Regions from separate parts of the Granulicatella sp. 20925_1_45 genome, predicted to be linked through region 1. Evidence: predicted binding sites of a transcription regulator. Region 1 holds the regulator's gene; the other holds the start of a gene.
The links. Region 1 encodes NrdR, which represses ribonucleotide reductase genes. Its sites were predicted from a motif close to ACACNATATATNGTGT; they were not measured.
Positions count from the first base shown of each region.

Region 2: nrdD (anaerobic ribonucleoside-triphosphate reductase) is a predicted target of NrdR. The motif match lies at 3,042-3,057, and genes of this name have one in related genera.

Region 1 covers NZ_JAPWBR010000006.1:34,941-47,576, reverse strand. Annotated here, with positions in the region: gene dnaI (primosomal protein DnaI) at 1-582, opposite strand, end outside; gene O3798_RS03360 (replication initiation and membrane attachment family protein) at 597-2,036, opposite strand; gene nrdR (transcriptional regulator NrdR) at 2,052-2,522, opposite strand; gene coaE (dephospho-CoA kinase) at 2,565-3,164, opposite strand; gene O3798_RS03345 (glucose-6-phosphate isomerase) at 3,296-4,642, opposite strand; gene O3798_RS03340 (CvfD/Ygs/GSP13 family RNA-binding post-transcriptional regulator) at 4,680-5,069, opposite strand; gene O3798_RS03335 (peptidylprolyl isomerase) at 5,078-5,668, opposite strand; gene O3798_RS03330 (divergent PAP2 family protein) at 5,868-6,377, shown strand; gene O3798_RS03325 (NAD(P)/FAD-dependent oxidoreductase) at 6,392-7,378, shown strand; gene O3798_RS03320 (phosphatidylglycerophosphatase A) at 7,501-8,001, shown strand; gene O3798_RS03315 (lipoate--protein ligase) at 8,084-9,106, opposite strand; gene O3798_RS03310 (NAD-dependent deacetylase) at 9,110-9,991, opposite strand; gene O3798_RS03305 (protein-ADP-ribose hydrolase) at 9,993-10,787, opposite strand; gene O3798_RS03300 (glycine cleavage system protein H) at 10,780-11,112, opposite strand; gene O3798_RS03295 (LLM class flavin-dependent oxidoreductase) at 11,114-12,106, opposite strand; gene O3798_RS03290 (NADH-dependent flavin oxidoreductase) at 12,096-12,636, opposite strand, start outside.
Region 2 covers NZ_JAPWBR010000013.1:20,629-33,264, forward strand. Annotated here, with positions in the region: gene acpS (holo-ACP synthase) at 1-147, opposite strand, end outside; gene nrdG (anaerobic ribonucleoside-triphosphate reductase activating protein) at 223-786, opposite strand; gene nrdD (anaerobic ribonucleoside-triphosphate reductase) at 779-2,977, opposite strand; gene O3798_RS05555 (phosphotransferase enzyme family protein) at 3,141-4,259, opposite strand; gene O3798_RS05560 (flavocytochrome c) at 4,395-6,152, opposite strand; gene clpP (ATP-dependent Clp endopeptidase proteolytic subunit ClpP) at 6,350-6,943, opposite strand; gene O3798_RS05570 (DNA-directed RNA polymerase subunit beta) at 7,015-7,209, opposite strand; gene O3798_RS05575 (rod shape-determining protein) at 7,206-8,285, opposite strand; gene O3798_RS05580 (Pr6Pr family membrane protein) at 8,300-8,941, opposite strand; gene mreD (rod shape-determining protein MreD) at 9,060-9,593, opposite strand; gene mreC (rod shape-determining protein MreC) at 9,620-10,468, opposite strand; gene O3798_RS05595 (rod shape-determining protein) at 10,504-11,505, opposite strand; gene O3798_RS05600 (YdcF family protein) at 12,075-12,636, opposite strand, start outside.

The DNA of each region.
Region 1 (12,636 bases):
CGTTGGAACATTGACAAGCGTCGTTTCAACGCCGTTTTCAGAAAGCTCGTTTGCTAAAGCGCCCATCATATATGTTTTCCCAACACCAAAAGGCCCTGCTAAATACAATCCTTTTTGGTATTCAGTACTATTTGGTTTGTAACTATTGATGAATTTCAATAATTCTCCAATGACATCTTGTCGCTCTGGCGTAAGAGCCGTATCTGAGAAACGAGCCTCCGCGATATTTTTGGGCATATTGATGGAATGAATCAGGCGTTTACGTTTACGTTCTCTTTCCTGGCGAATCGCTTCTTCGGTACGTTTGTAATTCACTAAAATAAATCCGTTATGCACTTCTAAACATGGTTCGAGACCTGGAGCTTTCACTTCCTTGTTGTTCTTTCTAGCATCTCTTTCCATTCGAAACTCCAATAACGCAGACATTCCTTTACGAATAGCTTCCGGAGTCAATTCTTCTTTATGTTGTTCAAGAAAAGCTTTTACATCTTTATCTTCAAAGATTTCTTTTTCGATGTTTTGCATGTTCGGCATGCCTTGTGTTGCTCCTCTTTGATCTAAAAATCCTTTTAATCCTTCCAATTCGTTCACCTCCGTTATTGTTGTTCTCTTTGATTACTTGTTTTTAATTTTGCGATTTGTTCTGCTAAATCACTTGAAACTTGTGTGGATTGGCTTTCAGTAGGTGCAGGCGTTTGTTTTTCCTTTGCCTGAGAATCTTTCGCCCAATCTGGCAATTGCTCTTGATAGCCACCCTGTCTTCTGTAGTTATTCTTACCTGCATTATGCAGTTGTTGTTTTCGTTTCACTTCTCGCTGCAAATCGCGGTTTCGTACAGCTTCCATTGCCTCTTGAGCGGTCTTGATTTCTTTTGTAGCCCAGTCGTTGGCAATCGCATCGATAAAGTTTCGTGCAAGTGTCGCGTTATCGAGCTGTACCAAAGCATAGTGGAATAAAATATTTAACACTTCGTTTGGTAAACCGCTAACAGATACTAAATCAAAAATCAATTGACGTTCTGCTTTTGAGACATAGCCTTTCTTTTGCGCCTTGATGCTTGAAACAAAGTCAATTGGCGCCATTCCTTTAGCCGCTTGAATCAATTGCTGGATGGCTAACTCTTCTTCAGAGGCCCCTTCCACCACTTGCACTTCAGTCGGTTCGGTCACAGGTGCTTCAACCACTTCTTCGCTTCGAAGTTGTGTCACTTTATCTTGAGCAGCCTCTTGCCCTAATTTCAACAAGAACTCTTCATCAATGACTTTCGTTGTTAAATCAGACGCAATCACTAAAAATTGTGCGATTTCTTGCTCAGTAAACCCATAGGCACGGTATAAGGCATCGACGATTTTTCGAACTCCCTTAGTGATGGAATTTAAATCGACGAATTCTGTTTTTAACAGCCCTTCGATTAAATCCCAATCCACATCCGATGCAAACTCGAATTCAGGTTGTTGCTTGCTATCTAAGACCATGCGGTTTTCTTGCGCATGGTTTCTTGTATAAGATTCCATGTTATAAGGAAGTCGATACGCTTCTTCAAACTGCGCACTGTCGTTCTCTCCTAAGTCGCCTGGTTTCGACACTAAGAATCGTTGCTTTAATTTCTCAAAACGATGATTCCCAATCTGATTTAGCAGTAGAGTCGAAAGTAAGGCATCTTTGAAAAAGAGACGCGGAGATGTTGGTGCTTGTAATTCCATCGTGTACGTTTGAGGACGTGAAGCAGTTGGCTCCTTACGATACGTTTTTAAAAGTCCAATTCCTTCTAATCGTGTTTTAGCTAAGAAAAAGTCGGGCATTCCTAAATTCGTCATCGACAACAATTCAGAAATGGAGAAGACTTCACTCTCGTATTCTGATGGAGATAACTCACCGTACAAAGTCGCATACAAAAGAGTCGCTTCTTTTCCAATGAACGGAGCGTATAATTGCATTAAAAATTGGATTTCTCTTTCGGTAATCCACACAGGTTGTACCACGAGGATACCGTCTTTAGGCTTATACTGTGCCCATGGAAACTCTTTTGAGTGCATTCTTGTAATTCCTTCCTATTTTTCTTGGCTGTCCATAATCATAGACATTCTTTCTAATTCTTTTAAGAACATTTTGCGGTCTGTAAATTGACGATACACACTCGCAAAACGAATATACGCAATGTCATCAATCTTAGCTAAGTGATCCATCACCATTTCTCCAATAAGAGTACTTGACACTTCATTTTCTCCCTCTTGGTTGATGGAACGTTCGATTTCATTCACGATATTTTCTAATTGTCCAAGTGATACTGGACGTTTTTCTGCTGAACGAACTAATCCGTTTAATAATTTTTCACGGCTAAATTCTTCGCGATTCCCATTACGTTTAATGACAAGCAATGGCGCCTTTTCTAAGCGCTCGAATGTTGTAAAACGGTAGCCACATTCTTCGCATTCTCTTCTTCTACGGATAGAACGACCATCATCAGCTGGACGACTATCTACTACGCGAGAACCATTGTTTTTACATTTTGGACATTGCATTGCAAACACCTCTCCTTTTTTGTGCTTATTCGATTTATTATATCATTTTTTAAGGAAATTTTCGAGTAGCCACTGATGGACTTTTTGCTCTAACTCTTGAAGGGTTCCTTCGTTTGACCACACAATCGTTGCTCTCTTTACTTTTTCTTCTAAAGGCATCTGTGACTGGATTCGCTCTAACGCTTCTTGCCTTGTATATCCGTTACGCTTTTCCATGCGAGTAATTTGCGTTTCCACAGATACGGCCACCACGATAATATCATCACAGAGACTCTCATAGTGCATTTCAAATAAGAGCGGAATATCTAAGACAATCAGTGATTTCCTTTGCTCTTGGTAGTCTGTCATCTTTCCTGCAATCTCTTGGCGAATCAGTGGTTGAAGAATGTCATTTACTTCCTTGCGAATCGCATCATCGCTGAACATTCTTTGCCCAAGTTCCGTTCGATTTAACGTTCCATCTGTATTTAAAATAGATTCACCGAAACGGTTCACGAGCGCCGTTAATCCGGCAGTTCCTCTTTCGACGACTTGTCTAGCTACAAGGTCGGCATCAATAACCGGCACTCCAGAGATTTTAAATAAATTCGAAACAGTAGTCTTTCCACTAGCGATACCGCCTGTTAATCCAATGACTCTCATCTTTTTCCTCCAACACTTCTTGTAAAACCTATGTTAGTTCAAAACGCCCTTTGTCGCAAGTTCTTTTCCCGATTCGAGCACATATTCACACAAAAATACCGCACCCTCGTATTGAGAATGCGGCATGTTGATTATAGACGTTCGTTTAATTCTTTTGCTAAGTCTTCGAATCCTGGTTTTCCAAGTAAAGCAAACATGTTTTTCTTGTATGCTTCTACCCCTGGTTGGTCAAATGGGTTCACGCCATTTAAGTAACCAGAAAGTCCAACTGCGATTTCGAAGAAGTAGATTAAGTGTCCTAATGTGTAAGCTGACATATCAGGAATGTTCACTACAAAGTTTGGAACTTGACCATCTGTATGAGCAAGTAATGTTCCTTGGAAAGCTTTTGTATTTACAAAATCCATTGTTTTACCTTGTAAGTATCCTAATCCATCTAAATCTTCTTCTGTTTCAGGAATTGTTACTTCTTCATTTGGTTTACCCACTTTGATAACTGTTTCGAAGATGTTACGACGACCTTCTTGGATGTATTGTCCTAGTGAGTGTAAGTCAGTTGAGAAGTTTGCACTTGAAGGATAAATTCCTTTGAAGTCTTTCCCTTCTGATTCACCAAATAATTGTTTCCACCATTCAGAGAAGTATTGTAATGTTGGTTCGTAGTTAATTAATAACTCTGTCACTTTTCCTTTGCGGTATAACACATTACGTGCTACAGCGTATTGGTAAGCTTCGTTTTCTTTTAAGTTTGATGAGCTGTATGCCACACGTGCATCCTCAGCCCCTTGCATTAATGCATCTACATCTGCACCAGTAACTGCGATTGGAAGTAATCCTACAGCTGTTAATACTGTGAAACGTCCACCGACATCATCTGGAATCACAAATGTTTGGTATCCTTCCACATCTGCTTCTGATTTTAATGCTCCACGAGCGCGGTCAGTTGTAGCGTAAATACGATTTACAGCTTCTTCTTTACCATATTTTTTAATTAATAAATCTTTGAATACACGGAAAGCAATCGCTGGTTCTGTTGTTGTACCAGATTTAGAAATTACGTTTACAGAGAAATCACGATCTCCGATTAGGTCGATTAACCCTTGTAAGTAAGTTGAGCTAATGCTGTTTCCTGCAAATAATACTTGCGGAGTTTTACGTTTATCGCTTGGTAAGTAGTTATAGAAAGCGTGGTTTAAGAAATCAATCGCTGCACGAGCTCCTAAATAAGAACCACCAATACCAATTACTACTAATACTTCAGATTCTTCTTGAATCTTTTTAGCAGCTTCTTTAATACGAGCGAATTCTTCTTTATCATAGTCGCGTGGCAAGTTAATCCAACCTGTGAAGTCGTTCCCTGCTCCTAATCCTTCGCGTAAGTCTTTATCTAACGCTGTTACTGTTGATTGTAAATTGTCAATTTCTTCTTGGCTGAAGAAATCTAATGCTTTTGAATAATCAAATGAAATGTGTCCCATTTGAATGCCTCCTTCGTATTCAATAACGATTTTTTTATTAATTTTTGTTTTTATCTTTTACAAATTTTTCTTGTGCTTCTTCGATCCACTCTGGCAACTTCTTCGCTAAGCTAGAAAAACCAATAGATGGAACATAGCGTTTGCGATTTTTCTTAATGCGTTGCGGAACATCTGGCACATCGAGTTTTTCCAGCGCTCGAATCGATAAACTAATCTTATTTGAGAATTCATCGACGTCAATGACTTTGGCTGTCACTTCTTGTCCTACTTTCACAAAATCATGCACATTATCCATATATCCATGTTTACACTCAGAAATATGAATCAAGCCTTGTGTATCTTCATCTAGCTCCAAGAAAACTCCGTAATTTTGTACACCCGTTACTTTAGCCGTAACGATGTCGCCAATTCTAAAAGTTTTGCTCATAGAACCTCCTACGCTTTTACGTCCATCGATTCAATGACAACATCTTCTAGAGGACGGTCTTGCGCATTACGTTCTACGCCTTCAATCTTAAGAACAACGTCCATACCTTCTACGACGCGTCCGAATACTGTATGACGGTGGTCTAACCAAGGTGTTCCACCAACTTTAGCGTATTCTTCAACGATTTCTTCAGGCCAGCCGCCATCTTTTAATTGTTTCAACATTTGTGCGGGTACTTGTTTTGCTGTAACAATGAAGAATTGAGATCCATTTGTGTTTGGACCTGCATTTGCCATTGATAAAGTTCCATACAAGTTGAATGCTTCTCTTGAAAATTCATCTTCGAAAGTACGTCCGTAAATAGACTCGCCACCCATACCAGTTCCAGTTGGGTCGCCACCTTGAATCATGAAGTCTTCAATCACACGGTGAAAGATAACTCCGTTGTAGTATCCATTTTTCGCATGTGTTACGAAATTCTCCACTGTTTTAGGTGCTACTTCAGGGAATAATTCCAATGTGAAATCGCCCAAGTTCGTATGCACAGTCACGAGTGGATTGTTTTCATTCACTTCATTCAATTGTGGAAATTGACTCATTTTTCCATCTCCTTTTAATTCTTACTGATGATTGCTCATCTAACCTCCTCTATTAAACCACAAAAGGCAAACGGGTGCAATTTAGCGTTCTTATCCACCTTAATAAAAAAATAAAGAATATCTATAAATTTTCCTTAGTGATTTTCATGGTTTCGTGGTATAGTATTTGAGTATAGAAAAAAGAAAGAGTGAAAGTTTAATGACAATATTTCAAAATTATCCATTAATCGCTTCAATTTGCTCGATTCTATTTGCACAATTTGTTAAATTTCCGATTGCGCTCTTTTCAAAGAAAGATGGCGCACACGTTTCGTTAGTAACTAGCACAGGTGGAATGCCAAGTTCTCACTCTGCTGCGGTTAGTTCGCTGATTACAGCACTTATTATTGAATACGGATTTGCTTCTCCACTCGTTGCAATCGCAACAACGTTCGGTTTAATCGTTATGTTCGATGCCATGGCCGTTCGTCGTCAAAGTGGTGAACAAGGAATTCTCCTACAAAAATTATACGAAGAACAAGTACGCGAAGAATCCAGCGCATTAAAGCATGTTGAAATTGAATCAGAAGATGATCCAATCAATCTCTTCGACACAGAAGAAAATAAAAAATTAATTATCAAGAAATATTTAGGTCACAAACCTATTGAGGTATTTGCTGGGGTACTAACTGGTATCGCAATGGCCTTTATTTTAAGAATGTTCTATTAATTCGGAGGTAAAAAGTGACTCAAGAAATTGTTGATATTATTATTATCGGCGGTGGGCCTGTTGGGCTTTTCACCGCCTTTTACGCGGGCTTACGTCAAGCGTCTGTTAAAATTATTGAAACTTTGCCCCAATTAGGTGGGCAACCAGGGATGCTTTATCCTGAAAAGATGGTTTATGACATCCCTGCCTTCCCAGAAATTACAGCTGGCGATTTAATCGAGAACTTGAAAAAGCAGCTTGAACGTTTCCCAGAAACTCAGTACTGCTTAGAAGAAGAAGCACTCGAATTAAACAAAACAGACTTCGGATATGAACTCGTAACTTCTAAACAAACGCACTACGCGAAAACAGTGATTATCGCTTGTGGGAACGGAGCTTTCCGTCCACGTAAACTCGATGTAGAAAATGCAGAAACTTATGAAAACAGCAACCTGCACTACTTCGTAACAAACTTAGAGCGATTCCGCGACCGTACTGTAGCCATCTGCGGTGGTGGCGACTCTGCGGTAGACTGGGCACTAGCTTTAGAACCAATCGCAAAGAAAGTGACGATCGTCCATCGTCGTCCACAGTTCCGCGCACAAGAACATAGCGTGAAACAACTAGAAGAATCAAGCGTCGACATTTTAACGCCTTATCTTCCAGACCAAATTATTGGCGATGGCGAAACCATTCAATCGGTTGTCCTCAAACATGCTAAAGGTGAAGACCAAATTGAACTTCCTGTTGACGATTTTATCGTGAACTATGGCTTCTCTTCTTCTATTGGAGGAATGAAGAACTGGGGATTCGATGTGGTTCGTAACACCATCGTGACAAACAGCCAAATGGAAACGACTCTTCCTGGCGTCTTTGCCGTTGGAGATATCGCAACTTACGATGGCAAAGTAAAAATCATCGCTACTGGATTTGGTGAAGCACCTGTTGCCATTAACGCTGCAATGACTTACGTGAATCCAAATAGCCGTCCGAGCACGATTCATAGCTCGTCAATGTTCTAACCGTTTACAAAATTTCAAAAAGAACGCTCAATTCATTTGGGCGTTCTTTGTATTTTGTGTTAAAATAAAAAGCTACTCTTTTTAAAAGGGTTTCATAATTTGTTAAAAGGAGGATTTTTCAGATGAAAAGCCCAAAAGAATTACACGAACGCTGTTTAGAATTATTATCTGAACGCGGTGTAGAATTAGAACAAATTGCTGAATTAGTTTATTTCTTACAAGAAAGATATGTACCAGGATTAACGAAAGAAGAATGCTTATTAAACGTTAATAGCGTATTGAAGAAACGCGAAGTTCAAAACGCCGTTATCACTGGTATCGAAATGGATAAATTAGCAGAAGAAAAGAAATTACATCCATTATTAAACGATGTCTTATCTCAAGACGAGCCTTTATACGGTGTCGATGAAATCTTAGCATTATCGATCGTAAACGTATATGGTTCAATCGGATTTACAAACTACGGTTATATCGATAAAGTAAAACCAGGAATTCTTAAGAACTTAGATGACAAATCAACTGGTAAAGTAAACATCTTCTTAGACGACTTAGTAGGAGCTATCGCAGCCGCTGCAGCAAGCCGTCTAGCACACAGCATTCCAGCCAAAGAAGAATTAGACTAATCAAGCAAAAAGGATGAAGCACCATGCTTCATCCTTTTCTAAATTTATAGAGTGATACCTTATACGGTATCACCCTATTTTTTTATTCTCCTAAAATGAGTCCCGCAAATTCCTCAGCAGTAACTGCGCCAAAGTAGTTGCTTAAATCGATGGCGCTTAAGACTTCCACTAAGTCTTCTTTCACCATACGAACACCTTTAAGTTTTTCTTCGACTTCTTGAACATTTCCTTTTGCAAAGAAATCTCCATAAATACGGCAATTTGAAATTCTACCTTGTTCCACTTCTAAGTAGCATTGAATCGTTCCACATGCGAAACGTCCATCACGGTAATCACTATATTGTGGAGATTGGCCATAATTCCATTCCCAGTTTTTATATTTAGAAGCTGTGAGTTCATCGATTGCTTTCCAATCTTCTTCCGTTAACACATAACGTTTCGCTTCATCTATAGAGTTAATTCCTAAAATCTTACATGTGATTAAGTTTTTGAATTCATCTACCGTCACGTTTTGATATTCTGGGGCTAGGTACGGACGAATACTTCCCACACGTGCACGTACCGATTGAATCCCTTTCGATTGTAATTTCTTCTTGTTTGGATTCAAGACTTTTTCCATCGCATCATAGTCCACGTCTAATAAGAGCGAGAATCCACCGTATACTCGACCATTGCTGATTGTCATCGCAGCTCCGGATACTTTTTTGCCTTCAATCGTTAAATCGTTACGTCCTGTTTGTTCAACGGCTGTTGCGCCGAGTTCGTGTAAGGCTTTGATCGCTGGTTCATACGTTCTCTTGAAGTCGCCGAAGATTCCATTGTCTTGGATTAAGTAGCACACATTCACAGCACCAGAATCCACGTATACGGCACCGCCACCAGTGTCACGACGTACAACAAGAATATTGTTTTCTTTTAAATACTCCTCATTCACTTCAGCGATTGTGTTTTGGAATTTTCCAATTTCTACTTTAGGGTCGCAGTAATATGGGAACAAGATGTCATCATCTAAGAAGACATTACTTTGCACATATACTTGCATCGCAAGCGCTACTGCTCCATCTTTTACATATTTTCCATCACGGATTGGTTCGATTAAATACATTGTTTATTCTCCTTTAAGCTCTTGATATGTCCCATGAATTAATGGGGCGATGTTTTCTGACAATTGTACAGTCTGCTCTCTTAACGCGAGCGGAATCCGGTAATGTTTATGATTCATACTTACAAACAGCGCATTTGGATTGGCTTGTACGCATTTTTGGAACGGTGTTTTAATAAATTGTGGCGTCGTAAAGCCCACTCCGATTTCTAAAAAGAGCACCTTATCATTTTTATGTTCTTCTAAAAACGCATCATAGCGCTCTTTTTGTGCAAAGAAATCTGCTGACTCGACCATTCCTTTTTCGGCATTACGCTTATTAATTTCAAGCGGCGCTCCGCATTCTGGACAGAACGGAATCAGTTCATAAGGTACTTTCATGTCCTTTTGTTCCGCAATCATCTTACGGACTAATGCATCATCTTGATACGTTTTTGGATGACAGTGCTGGCTACATTGGAAAAGCCCATATTCGCCTTGAATATGATAAACCTTCTCTTTGTTATATCCAGCCACCCAAAACGCATTATCCGCATTCGTAGTGATAATGTGGTATGGCTTTGTTTTAAGCATTTCTAAGAGTTCCACATACGATTGTCCCACAGGTTGATCCAGGTAATTGAGTGCAATAAAACGACTTTGAAATGCCCAATACTCTTCCCAACTTGGAAAATGAAACAAACTCGCTTGTAACATATCTAAAAACTGATACTTCTCAATAAAATCCGGAAAAGCGTCTTCGAATCGACTTCCAATGTAGGTGAATCCATCTGCTGCCGACATCCCAGCCCCGATACCAACCACAATAGCATCTGCTTCCTGGAATAAATCTGCCAGTAGACTAGCTTCAGTTGTTCTTTCTTTTTGTAATGCATTCCATTTCGTCATTCTACTGTTCTCCTGATAAATAATTCTGATAAATTGATTGGTCTTCCTTGGTATACGTTGAAAAAATAACGGTCATTGTTGAAGATGTCTCCGTCAACCATTTGTTCACGGTATCCACTGCAATACGAGCGGCAGGTTCTTTTGGAAATCCAAACTCTCCTGTTGAAATCCCGCAAAAAGCAATCGAGGTTAGGCCAACTTCTCTTGCTGCATTCAAACAACTCTTGTAACAACCAGCCAGTAACTGTTCACGAAGCGGCGTTACTTTTTGCCCTGGAGGCAAGAAGGGGCCTACCGTATGAATAATGTACTTCGATGGCAAGTTGAACGCTGGCGTGATTTTTGCTTTTCCAACAGGTTCCTTCTTTCCTTGCTCCTCCATTAAATGGTGGCAAAAGCTTCGAAGTTCAATTCCTGAAAAAGTATGAATCGCATTATCAATACAGCGGTGATTCGGAATAAAACATCCAAGCATCTCACTATTCGCCGCATTCACAATCGCATCCACTTGTAATTCACACAAGTCACCGTAATACAGTTTGATTTGGTCATTTGCAGTCGGCGCGCAATCTGCTAAGGTTTGGACTCTTGGAGCATGGTATTCTTGTAAATACTCATTTTCTAAAACTATATAGTCTGCAGAAGCCTCTTTTGGCTGTCTTACATTCACAAAACCTCTCCAAAGGGTCTTCAACTCTTCTAGCGTTTTCCCTTCAACTGATACGGTTTCTCCTGATTCCTGCGCTAGGATTTCAATCATTTGTTTGAGCAACTGCTCTTCTTTATGATTATTCATCTTCTAATGCCAAGAATGCTGCTTCATCAACATTCGTTAATGTCACTAACCAGTGTTCTTCTGGTTTTTCAGAGTTTAATAATTTAGGATCTTCTGTTGCCGCTAAATTTCTAGCTACGACTTTCCCTGCAAGTGGAGTCACAATCGACATCACTGTTTTACTTGCTTCTAAACTTAAGATTTCGTCTTCAGCTTCTAATTCGTCATCCATGTTAAATTGAACGAATCCAATTGTACCGACATCATCTTGAAGTTCTGGAGTCATACGAATCGTGTAGTTTTCTCCTTCTTTATCAATCCATAAAAAGTTAGCAAATTTTCTCATTTTATCTTTCTCCTTTATATAATTCAGCAAGTAATTCTACTGAACGTTTTCTTTTTTCAATGGAACCGACGAGTGGAATAAATAATAACTCATCGGGATTGGAGACTGCTCTTAGCGTCTCCATTTGCTCGTAAACTTCACGTGGGTTTCCCACAATGAGTCGACTGCGGTTGCTTGCGATTTTTTCACGGTCACGCTGAGTTAATTCATATGTTTCCACATCTTTTCGTGTTGGGAAGGTATGAAATTCTGAAAAATCTTGTTTTCCAAGCATCCATAAATCTAATGGTTTCGCCATCTCTTCGGCTTCTTCACTCGTATCTGCAATAACCACAAATACCGCTAGTACGAAGTTGCTTTGCTTACTATGTGGGCCTGGTTTAAAGGTGCTACGATATTTCTTGGAAAGACTTTTCGCCAACTCCACAGGGTCTTGAGGAATATACGGAAATACACCATATACAAAACTCAAACCAAGAGTTGCCGCTGACTCAATCGACTGACCTCCCATTCCAAGAAGGAACTGCTCTGGAACAGTCGCCACTTCTGGAACGACCACACCTTTATGACGCGCTTCATTTAAATAGTGCTGCAATTTTTCTAACCACAAGGCATATTGCTCTTTCGAATAAAGCGACTGCAAATTACGACCTACAAGCGGCGTTCCTGGGGAATTACCAAGACCGATATCCACACGTCCTGGGAATAGTCCTTCTAGCGTTGACATGATTTCAGCTACTTTATACGGCGAATAATGAAGCCCCATGATTCCACCCGAACCAATATGGATGTTCTTCGTGTGGCTAGCAAGGTACGGAATCACCACTTCTGGAGCACTAATCGAGAGCGCTGGCACATTATGATGTTCACTTACCCAGAATCGATGAAATCCAAGTTCGTCTGCTAATTGCGCCAACTCCAATGTTTCACGAACAGCTTCTGCGCTCGTCTTTCCTTCATCTACGAGACCATAATCTAATAGACTAATTTTCACCCGTCTCTCTCCCCTCGTAGTTGGCTTCGAGTCCTCTGAAGAAATCTCTGGCTTCTTTTTCAAGCGACTCCCCAAAGTCCATTAAAGGTACGATATCTTTGAAGGCCGCCTTTGGAATCGCTAAGGCTTCAAGCGCTTCTGGTTTAATCGTTAATTGAATATCTGATTCATTTCCTTCTTGAATCTTCACGGCAAATTCTGGATCCGTGATAAACGGTGTTGATAGCCCGACTAAATCTGCATTTTCCAATGCTTCAAGTGCTTTTTCTTTAGAATTAATACCGCCTGAAGCAATCACAGCAACTCGCCCTTTTAAGCGGTCATAGACGACTTTATTCACGAGTTTGCCTTGATGCGGTCCTTTAGCACGGACTTTATTTCTGAAGACATCATGTCCCCAGCTTGCAATAGCTAAGTAATCAATTTTCACTTTCTTAAGAGCCTCTTCGAAGAACTCAAGAAACTCATCCACGGTGTATCCAATTTGATTTCCACGCGTTTCTTCAGGAGTCGCACGGAATCCAAGAATA
Region 2 (12,636 bases), on a different contig from region 1:
CTCCACTTTTCGCTTCGTTGGAAGACTGTTATATTTCTCTAGTTCTGCTGGAGTCAGTACTTTTTGTAAAAAAGTTTTCGGTTCTGCCACGATTTTTTCAATGCGTGAAAGTTCCACTGCATCCATTCCAAGTCCTGTAATCGCCATTGTCGTCTCCTTTAACGTATTTCATTCCTTCATTTTATCAAAATAATGACCATTTGTCAGAAATTTTATCGTTTCTTATGATTCCCAGAGACCTTTCCATAAAACGACTTCCCCAGATTCAAGAGACGCCTGCACATCGATAATGCGCTGGTTGCTAGAGCCTCGAAACTGCAAGGTCAAATCTTTCTTGGCGAGTTCAAATCGTCCATCGACTAAAATATCAATCAGGCTGAGCAATTCAAGCTTATCCTCTGTTTCTTGCATCAATTCTTCCCATGTATATCCAGTCCACGACCACACATCTTTAGTGTGCCCATATGCTTCTCGTAGAGCCTTTACTAGAGAAAGGCAGACACCCGTATTTAAAAAAGGCTCTCCTCCAAGCAGCGTTAAGCCCTGGCAATACGAAGTACCCACATCTTCAACGATTTGTGCTTCGAGTTCCTTCGTATACGGAATACCGTAATTGAAATTTTGCGCGATGACGTTATAACACCCTTCACAGGCAAAAAGGCAGCCGCTCACATACAGCGAGCAGCGTACCCCTTCCCCATCGACAAAATTATACGGTTTATAGCTTGCAATCTTCCCTTGGGAATACTGCTGGCTGGTCCATTCTTTTGGCTTCGGGTTATTCATCCTCCGTCACCCCAAGCGCATAGCGTTCCTTGAGTTTTGGCATATGTTTCACACGCGAAGAAATTTCCACGTGACGACCGTGCACCATCGGACGGGCCTGCGGATTTCCAAGGTAGCCACAAGTTCGTTTCACCACATCACACGTTTGCGGATCATGGTTCTTACACTGTGGACATTCGAACCCTTTAGCCGTTGGTGTAAATTCGCCATCAAAACCGCACTTATAGCAATGGTCGATTGGCGTATTCGTTCCAAGGTATCCAACTTTGTCATAGGCAAAATCCCACACAGCTTCCAGCGCCTTTGGATTTTGACGAAGCACTGGATATTCGCAGTAATGAATGAAGCCACCTGAAGAATACACTGGATAATCTTTTTCGAAGTCAATCTTTTCAAATGGCGTTGGATTTTTACGCACATCATAATGGAAACTATTCGTGTAGTATTCCTTCTCGGTAATATCTGGCACTAGACCAAATTTTTCGATATCGAGCTTGCAGAATCGGTCGGTCAAACTTTCACTTGGAGTCGCATAGACGCTGAAATGATAGCCGTACTCGTCGCCCCATGAATCCGTATGAGCCTTCAACGCCTTCACGATTTCTAAGGTAAAGGCCTTGGCTTCCGGATTATTTTCCCAGGCTGGCCCAAAGAAGGCGGTTGCGGCTTCATAGAGGCCAATATAGCCCAGAGAAACCGTCGCACGTTTGTTTCTAAATAGAACGTCGACTTCTTCGCCATCCTTCAAACGTTGGCCAAATGCGCCGTAATGATACAACACTGGCGCATTGTCGCGAGTGGCTTCCTTACAACGTTCCACACGGTAGACGAGTGCATCTTTACAAATCGCGAGTTTTTCCTCAAAAATCTCCCAAAACTTTTGAAGAGATCCGTCTGCTTCAAGCGCAATCCGAGGAATATTAAGAGTCACAACTCCTAAGTTCATTCGCCCATCGTTCACTTCTTGGCCGTTTTCGTCCTTCCATCCTTGTAAGAACGAACGGCATCCCATCGGCACCTTAAAGCTTCCCGTCAAACGAACGATTTGGTCATAGCTTAATACGTCTGGATACATGCGTTTTGTCGCACATTCCAACGCTAATTGTTTCACGTCATAGTTTGGGTCGTTGGCTTCCAAGTTCACGCCACGTTTCAATGTGAAAACAAGTTTTGGAAAAATGGCAGTTCGTTTTTCTTTGCCAATCCCTTCCATACGCACTTGCAAGATAGCCTTTTGAATACAACGTTCAAAATGATTTGTTCCGAGTCCGAATCCAAGTGTTGTAAATGGCGTTTGTCCTTGCGATGTATATAACGTGTTGATTTCATATTCTAACGATTGCATCGCATCATAAATATCTTTTTCCGTTTTCTTCATCGCATACGCTTCTTGACGTTCTGCACCTTCAATCCAGACTTTTGCATCTGCTAAATGCTTTTCGTAATTCAAGGCTGCATAAGGTGCCAGTAACTCATCCACACGGTTGGCAGAACAACCACCATACTGACTGCTTGCCACATTCGCAATAATTTGCGCCATCTGTGCGGTTGCGGTTTGAATCGATTTAGGAGACTCCACTTCCGCATTTCCGATTTTAAAACCGAGCCCTAGCATGTGCTCGAAGTCAATTAAGCAACAGTTCGTGAGCGGCATATATGGATGATAATCCAAGTCGTGATAATGAATGTCGCCCTTCAAATGCGCATTGGCCACGTGCGGCGGAAGCATCTTTAAGCCAATAATCTTCCCGACCGTTCCAGCCGTTAAGTCGCGTTGTGTATTAAATACTTTACTATCTTTATTCGCGTTCTCGTTGACGACGCTTGCCTCTTTATTCGTTAATCGTGAGAGCGCCCATTGGAAATCCAACTGATTCTTACGGCGCAAATCACGGTCAACACGGTATGAGATATACTCTTGTGCAAGCTCTGATTCTCCGTCTTCAATCAGTAAATGTTCAATGATATTTTGAATTTCATAAATCTCAATCGTATCGTTAAAGCGTCTTGAAATCTCCGCGAGGACATCCTCTACGATGCTACCAAGCACTTCCATCCGCTCATCGCTTAATTCACCATTCAATCCGATTTCTGCTTTTTCAATCGCACGTTGAATTTTTTCCTTTTGAAATTCGACTTGTCGGCCATCCCTCTTCGTGACCGATAATGCTGTTAATGTCTCTACACTCATCACGATTCCTCCTTAAACTCTAGTCCTTATTGTAGCACTCAAAAAATAAAAATCAACCCCTAAAACACAATATATTGTGTTTTAGAATCGTTATAATTTACAACATATAGTGTTACGGACTACAAAAAACTCTCTAACAAATCTGTCAGAGAGTCTGAATTTCTTATTTTTGTGCGTTTTTAACAGCTTCGACCATCTTATCCCAAACGTTTTCCATATCTTGTACCAATTTCAATTGCGTACGTGCACGGTCTAAGTTTTGTCCTGGACGAGTCGTTGCGTAATAAACGTCCCCATTGATATAGTCCGTCAAGAAACGAATACCTTGTTCTAGCGTAATGACGCGAGCACCCCAAGGTAAGTATTCGAGTTCGGCTTCCGTCAAGATGCCGTTTGTCCCTTCGATAAAGCCTTTCACGTAAGTTTCGTATAAGTCGAAATCGAAGTTCACTTTTGTTAAATCGGATTCGTCTTCGGCGCAGTCATTTGCACCAAAACGAATGGAATCCCCAAAATCAAATAACACTAATCCCGGCATTACCGTATCAAGGTCCACGATACAAAGCGGTTCTTTTGTTTCACTGTCGAACATGATGTTGTTTAATTTTGTATCATTATGCGTTACACGAAGCGGCAATACGCCTTCATCGAGTAAATCATAGAGTAAGAAGCAGTCCGCTTTACGGTTTTGGATAAATGCAATCTCTTCTTGCACTTCTTTCACACGGCCCACACGATCTTCTCTAATCGCTTCTTCTAACTGTCTGTAACGATTACGTGTATCGTGAAATTTTGGAATCACTTCGACTAATTGGCTCGCATCGAAGTCGTTTAAGTCATAGGCAAAACGACCAAATGCTTTCGCTGTGATGTAAAATTGCTCTGGACTTTCTACTTTATCTAATGAATAGCTATTTTTAACGGAATCATAAATACGCCAGTAAGTTCCGTTATCCAAGTTGGCTGTTAAGTGGCCATCTTTTGTACGGATGACACGAAGCGTTTCACGAGCAGCATCGCGCCCTTCTGCTTCGTATTTCTCGCGAAGATAAGTCGTTACCTTCTCGATATTTTCCATTAAGCCGCGAACATTTGGAAAAATATCATGGTTAATGGCTTGTAATACATATTGTTTTTCTTCATTTTCATGTGTATGTGTAATTTGATAGGTTTTATTAATTAATCCATTTCCTAAAGGTTGAATATCTACTAATTCCCCTGGTAATTCGTAATATTCATATGCCACACGAGCATTATTTAATGGATTTCCTTCTGTCGTCATAACCTTTTCCCCTTTTACCTTCTAACAAGTCGTATGTGTCTATTGTACCGCTTTCACTACTAAAAAGGAAGATATACGGCGAAAAAAAATCGTGCAGCGAACTGGAAAAGTTCTACTGCACGATCCATTACTAGCTTATTTACTTCCGACTTCTTTACCGGCAATACGTCCGAATGTGATAATATCCGTAATCGCATTTCCTCCAAGACGGTTCTTCCCTTGGATAACCCCTGTTAATTCACCAGCAGCGTATAATCCAGGAATTGGTTCGCCTTTTTCATTTAACACTTCTGTTTTTTCGTTGATAACAACCCCACCCATTGTATGGTGAACAGAAGGAACGGCTTTTTCAATATAATAAGGACCTTCTTCTAGAGAGACTAATCCACCACGGTGATGGAAATCTTTGTCGTCTTTAGTCTTCGCATATTCATTTACTTTTGCGATTGTTTCTTTCAAGTTATTGATATCGATATCGAAGAATTTTGCAGCTTCTTCAATCGTATCAGCTTTAACTAACAATCCTTCACGAATCAACTCATCGTATTCTGCTTTATGCGCTTCTTTCGTCTTCGAAATCGCATCAATTTTATCGTTCCAGATTTGATAAGCATAGCCCCCTGTTTGTGCTAGGATTGCTTTTGAAATCACATCACGACGGTCTAGTTCTTCCACAAAACGTTTTCCTTCTTGGTTGACTAGAATCGCTCCATCAAAACGAGTATCGGCTAATAGCGAAATCATACCAGTCTTCGGATTTGCGATTGGGTATGTTTGGATGTATTCCATGTTCTTCAACGCAGCCCCAGCTTTTTGAGCCATTACGATACCATCCCCAGTAGTTCCGACTGTATCTGTTGATTTATAACGTTCGTCATATTCTTTGTTATATTCTTTACGCATTTCGACATTTGAACCGAAACCACCTGTTGTTAATACAACCCCATTGTTAGCAAGGAATTTGACTTCTTTTTTAGCCTTGTCAGTGGCTTTCACACCTGTCACACGACCGTTTGCATCTTGGATTAATTCATCTGCTTTCACGTTCAAGAAGATCTTAACACCAAGTTCTTCTGCTTTTGCTTTTAATTTAGACACTAATTCCGCACCAGTATGGCCCTTAGGAATCAATGCACGTTTAAATGAGTGTCCACCGAATTGGAATAATTGATCTGATAGGAATTCAACGTGTACGTCGTCTCGTAACCATTCTGCTGATTCCAATGCTTTTTCAGCCATTAAATGAACGAGTTTAGGATCCCCGATATTGTCTCCACCCTTCATCGTATCATTATAGTACGCTTCTACAGAGTCGCCAGTAATTCCAAGATTCTTTTGTACCCAGTTACCAGGCGCATTCATTTCCCCACCGGAAATAAGCGTATTCCCGCCGACTGTTGGCATTTTTTCAACAATAGCGACTGACTTACCAGCTTCTGCAGCTTCAATCGCAGCACTAAGTCCGGCACCACCTGAACCAACGATAACGACATCAAAGGTTTGTTCTGCAGGAAGCTCGTTTTTATTCGTTGCCGTTTGTTTTGCAGCGACAAGCGTAATGCCTGATTTCTTAATCGCATCTTTAACGGCTTCTAAATAACCTTCACTAGTTGCACTCGCTCCAGACACAACATCGACATCTGCTGAGTTTTGCGCGATAATCGTTTCCTTCAACTCGTTGTAAACCGGATCGGACAGCCCTTTATTTTCATCTTGCTGAACGACTTCAATGTTAGTAATCTTCGCATCGGTAATCGTAACGGCTACTTTAATCTCGCCGTGCTTACCATTCCCCACTCCTTCAAATTTCCCACTCTTCTTCGCTGTAGCACAGCCGAATAAAAGTAGAACCGATAAAATACTTAGTAAAAGAACTTTCCAATTTCTTTTCATTTTTTCTCACCTTTCACTTTTTATTTTTATTATTACAATTACTATTATAACGTTTTCACAAACATTAATAAACAATAAATGAAAAATTTCACATAAAAACAATATTTTAAATGTTAAATCTTCAGAAATCAAAACAATAAAAAAAGAATACCTCCAAAACGATTTGTTTCAGAAGGTATTCTTCAGTTTTCACACTGTTATTTCATTTCTTTTGAGCTTTCCATGATCGCATCAATTAAGCCATATTCTAATGCTTCTTGTGCTGTCATGTAGTTATCACGGTCTGTATCTTTTTCGATACGTGATAATTTTTGTCCTGTTTGTTTCGCCAAGATTTTATTTAAGCGTTCACGTGTTTTCAAGATTTGACGTGCTGCAATTTCAATTTCTGTCGCTTGACCTTGAGCTCCGCCTAAAGGTTGGTGAATTAAGATTTCAGCGTTTGGTAATGCATAGCGTTTCCCTTTAGCACCAGCTGTTAATAGGAATGAACCCATTGATGCTGCTAGTCCCATCGCGATGGTTTGAACGTCTGCTTTGATGAAGTTCATTGTATCGTAGATGGCTAAACCTGCTGTTACACTTCCTCCGGGAGAGTTAATATACATGTAAATATCTTTCTCAGGATCTTGTGCATCTAAGAATAGTAATTGCGCGATAATCGCATTCGCCATATCGTCGTGAACTGGTCCGCTTACCATGATAATACGGTCTTTTAATAAACGTGAGTAAATGTCATAAGCGCGTTCTCCGCGAGAAGACTGCTCGATAACTGTTGGAATTAAATTCATAGCATTTCCTCCATATTCTGCTTTTGTTATAGTCTACTTCAATAGTCAACAAAGGTCAATCTATCTGCTTGTTAGTTAATAAAGTTGAAAATCTTGTCCCATACTTCTTTTGAGAAAATATCAAATGGGTTGTGACCTTCACCAAGAACGGCATAACCAACCATTAAGCCAAGTGCAAATAAGATGACTGCGATAATCACGAAGATTAAGACACGGAGTAGCGCCGTCAATAATAAGTGACCACTATTTTTCAATTCTTGCTTCATGCTTCTTCTTTCCTTTCATCATCAATCATATTCGCAGTTGGGTTCATTACAACTTTCTTAGAACTGAAGAGTCTTCTGAGTCCTGAGAAAATACCACGATCTGCTTTAATGCGGTTTAATAAGATTCCTGTTCCAATCGCAACACTTTGAAGCGGGTTCTCTGCCACCATCACAGGAACTTGTAGCTTCTCAGAAAGCATACGGTCGATTCCTTGGATGAGCGCTCCGCCCCCTGTTACCATCACGCCGCGTTCGATAATATCACCTGCGAGTTCTGGCGGAGTCGCTTCGAGTACGAGTCTGGCTTCTTCGCCAATCGTATCGAGCATTTCTTTTAAGCAATGATAAATTTCATTTGTATAAATGGTAACGGTCTTCGGTAATCCAGTCGTCATATCACGACCTTTAACAATCATATCCGACTCGTTTTCCACTTCAATCGCACTACCAAGATTCATCTTGATGGCTTCAGCAGTACGGTCCCCGATAATGAGTTGATATTTGTCTTTAATATATTCGGAAATGGCAAAGTCCATATTGTCGCCGGCTAATTTAATCGAACGGCTTGTGACCGTTGATCCCATTGAAAGAACGGCAATATCACTTGTTCCGCCACCGATATCGATAACCATGTTTCCAATTGGAGAGAAGATATCGAGTCCAACGCCGACTGCGGCCACTTTTGGTTCTTCCTCTAAGTAAATATTACGTCCACCGCATTTAATCGCTGCTTGGATAATCGCTTTTTGCTCGACTGTCGTAATATTTGTTGGTGTGCAAATCAAAATATCTGGTTTAGAGAACCAACTATTTAAGTTTAATTTTTGCATGAACAATTCAAGCAATTGCTCAGTAACCGCGATATCCGCAATTACCCCACCTTTTAATGGATGGTGCACATTGATTTCTTTAGGTGTACGGCCCACCATTTGATACGCACGTTCACCGACTGCAATCACGTCGCCATTACGCTCATCTAGCGCAACGAGTGACGGTTCATTTAAAATAATTCCACGATCTTTTAAGAACACTAAAATATTCGCTGTTCCTAAGTCGATTCCAATATCTCGAACCATGAAAGTCTCCTCTCTTATAAACGTTCCTTTGTTTTGAATCCATTTTTAAATACGAAAAGAATATACGAGCCGATTAAGAAGGCTACGGCTAATCCTAAGCAATATTGCAAGACGCCGAGAAATCCATATTTATCCACATTCAAGAAGAAATATGGGAATGGGCCATCTTTGTTATTTCCAATCGGAATACGTGTGATGAGTGCAATCGCAACAGACACAATCGCATAGACCAGCGGCAATAACGTCCACGTAAATGGATCACACCACTTGTAGCAATGCCCTTTATCAAAGACGATGCAATCCGCTAACGTTCCAAATGGCACAATATAGTGCGACAAGAAATTCTCAATCGTCCAGAATTCTTCGGCTGTCTTTTGTGGTGCTAACATAAAGTGATACACCAAACCCGTTAGAAGAATCGCAACCGTCACGCCACCCTTCAAGCGAAGGTCCATTTTACTCCAATGGCCACTCTTGCGGTATTTGAAGAGCAAGTACACCATAAATACTCCAACGAGTAGATTCGATTGATTCGTGTAGTAACGAAGTCCATGCCAGCCGTGAAGCGTCATCTGCATTAGAAAACCGACAATCGCACAGGTCGCAATGATACCCTTCGAGATTAGACTTGCTTTTAAAAATGTTGCTCTCTTCATTCAATTCCTCTTTCTCTTGACACTAATCCTCTTTATTATACCATATCTATCGCCGTTGTCAGTACTATTAACGTGCAATCAAAAAGGCTTGGCCACAAACAGCCAAACCTTTCTCAAATTATGCTCTACGATGGTTCATTAAGTCATGTGGACTTACGACCGGAGTTGAGTTCACCCATCTAGCAAAATTGCGAAGCGGGAGATATAAAATATAATAAATCACGATGTTTAACATTAAGGTTGCCCCAAGTCTCACTACTAAGAACTCGTTCCAACTCATGCTCGCTACTCCTCGTAAGGCATACACGAAGTAAACAGAGACTTCGGTGAAGCTTAAGAAGAACACTAGCGCTAGCCCTAATGTAAATGGATTTTGAAGGATGTTCGAGCGAACCAAATTAATGATTCGTACAATCACTGCAAACAGCGCCATGTAGACACCAAGGACGCCTGAGTAGTAACTATCCACTAAGAATCCTGCAACGACTGTAAACCAGAACATTGACTTTTGGTCAATCATGAAGTTTAACAACACGACTGCGATAATAATCATTCGAGGCGTTAAGCTATAGCCGGAGAACAGAAACAATTTTGAAAAATGATTCGTTAACACTCCATCGGCTAAGAAAGCAAGAATATAAACAAATAACACCCAGTAAACTCTTTTTGAGATGCGCATTATTGCCCCTCGCTTTCGCTTGTACGAATAACAACCGTCACGTAACGAACGTCATTCGTATCCGCTGCTGGACGAATTTTCACTTCTTTATACAAGCCAAAACGGTCCATCGCCACTTCTTCAACCGTACCGATATACAGTGAGTTTGGAGAAATGCCACCGAGACCACTTGTCACGACTTTATCCCCAACTTTGATATCTTGCGTTGCTTGAATTTGGCTCATCACTAACATATTGCTTTTATCGTCATAACCAGTGATGGTTCCGTAGATTGGTTCTTTTTCGTTTTGAATCATCGCTGCCACACGCACTAATGTATTATCAGCATTCGATAATAGCGCTACACGTGCACTCGTTGGATTCACGTCCATGACTTTCCCTACAAGCCCGTTATCACTCATAACAGACATTTGTGGTTGGATGCCGTCATTTGATCCTTTGTTAATCGTAATGACATCACGCCATGTATCTGGATTACGCGCAATAACCGTCGCATTCACTAACGTATAATCGTTTAGTGTATCTTGCAACTTGAGCGTTTCCTTCATTTTTTGGTTATCACGTTTTAACTCACTCAATTGAACTTCTAATTCATGAATGGTATCGATTTTTTGTTTTAACGATTGATTTTCTTGATACGTATTTGATAAATCACTCACGCTATCGATAAAATCATTAATACTATTTGCTGGATAAGAGACTAATCTTCCTAGAATATTGGTTACATCATTAACACCTTGAGTCACGATATTACTGCCGTAAGTAATGGAATACATGATCAATGCTAATGCCGTGATAATTCCGATTACCCAACCAATTAGTTTCTTATTTGAAAAAATTGGATTCACATCATCACTCCTCTTTATTTATTTTTCAACGGACTCTATTTTTTCATTAATGATGGATTTGCTAAAATCGCACCAGTTCCTAATGCCACACAATCAAGTGGATCGTTGGCCACAAAGGCTGGTACTTGCGTTTCCTTCGAAATCATCTCAGCAAGGTGACGAAGCATTGCGCCCCCACCTGTTAACACGATTCCATGATCAATAACGTCCGCAGAAATTTCTGGCGGTGTTTGTTCCAATACATCTTTTACTGCGTCTAAAATTTGATGAATAATTTCACTCATCGCAACTGCAATTTCTTTTGCAGGCACTTCAACAACACGTGGCAATCCCGTAACCATATCACGACCACGCACTTGCATGCTTCCTTGTGCTTTTTCAATGGAAGCTGAACCTAACATAATTTTTAATTCTTCAGCCGTACGTTCTCCAATTAGTAAATTGTATGTCTTACGAACGTGCTGCACGATAGACTCGTTTAACTCGTCTCCTCCGACACGAATCGAGCGGCTATTCACGATTCCACCAAGCGAAATCGTCGCCACGTCTGTCGTACCGCCACCGATATCGACAATCATGCTTCCAGTTGGATCTGTGACAGGAAGTCCTGCTCCAACTGCAGCCGCGAATGGTTCTTCAACCACATACGCTTCTTTAGCTCCTGCATATTTTGTCGCGTCTAAAACGGCTCTTTTTTCAACGTCTGTAATGCCACTTGGCACACAAATAATGACCACTGGTTTAAAGAATGAGCGGCCCACAATCGACTGAATGAAGTATTTCAACATTGCTGTCGTTGTATTGTAGTCAGCGATTACGCCATCTTTCATTGGGCGTAATGCCACGATATTTTCTGGTGTTCTACCAATCATTTCAAATGCAGATTTTCCTACTGCGATAATTTCTTCTGTAACGATATTTTTTGCAACAACGGAAGGTTCACGTGTGACGATTCCCTCATCTTCTAGATAAACAATCGTGTTAGCTGTGCCTAAGTCAATTCCGATATTTTGTGCTTTAAAATTTAATGCAACCACACTGTTTCCTCCTTAGATAATTCTTCTACAGACTAGGCTGTAAGAATTCTATTCTAGTATAGCAGAATTTAGCTTTTTATTCTTGTATTTTATAGATTTTTAGGAAACTTTTTTATTTCGTAACATAAAAACGGTTTCTGTAATATTTTGGTGATATTTTTTGTGTAAAAATATGGTGAGCCTTCGGCTGGAACGGGAGAAACAATAAGGGGTTTTGGGCTGTTTTGAAAAACTACGAGCACTTTCGGATGTCTTCATAGGAATAACAATAGCTATACCGGAACGAGCCTTAGTCTCGTTTCCTATCGAGCTTCAAACTGACTCTAGGAAATGAATTTCCAGAGTCAGTAATTCACATCGATTATGATCGCTATTATTATTCCTATAGAATCCGAAGGCTCTTCGTTTTTCAACAGGCGATACGCCATGTTTCTCCCATTCCAGCTAAGGATGCTTTTGACAAAAAATAATCATCGAAATCTAGAAAAAGAATTACGAAAAAAATTTGAAAATCAGATACAAGATTAAAAGTAAATTCTTAGGTGGGGGGAAGCAAAAAAGCAGCTCGGTTAGAGAGCTGCTTGGATGACGAAATTGTTAACGTATTCAATGATGGTAAAGAAATTGATGACTAGTAAGAAGAGAACTAGTACGAGGAGTTGTTTTTTCCATGTTAAGGCGACATATCCGATAAAGTCGCGGATAAAGGCGTTGAGAGAATAATAGAGTTTCGTTCTTGCACCGTAGCCGACGCATTTGTATCCCATTTTTCTAGCTAGAACGACAGCGCGGAAAATGTGAAAATAGTTCGTTACGATGGCAGCTCTATGGTTGGATTCTGGATACCGTTCCTTGATGATTCCATAAGAGTTTTGGAGATTTTGCTCTGTATTCATTGATTGGTCTTCCATAATAATCCACTCTTCTGGCACACCTTGTTCAACGGCATAGCGTTTCATCGCTTCTGCCTCGGAAATCACTTCATCGGCTCCCTGACCACCACTCATAATTAAGTAACATGGCTTTTCTTGTTTTTTCCAAATAGCAATACCGCGATTGATGCGGCTGGCCAGTAGTGGCGTTACTTTTTCACCGATAAGGCCTGCGCCAAGGACGATAATATGATCGAAC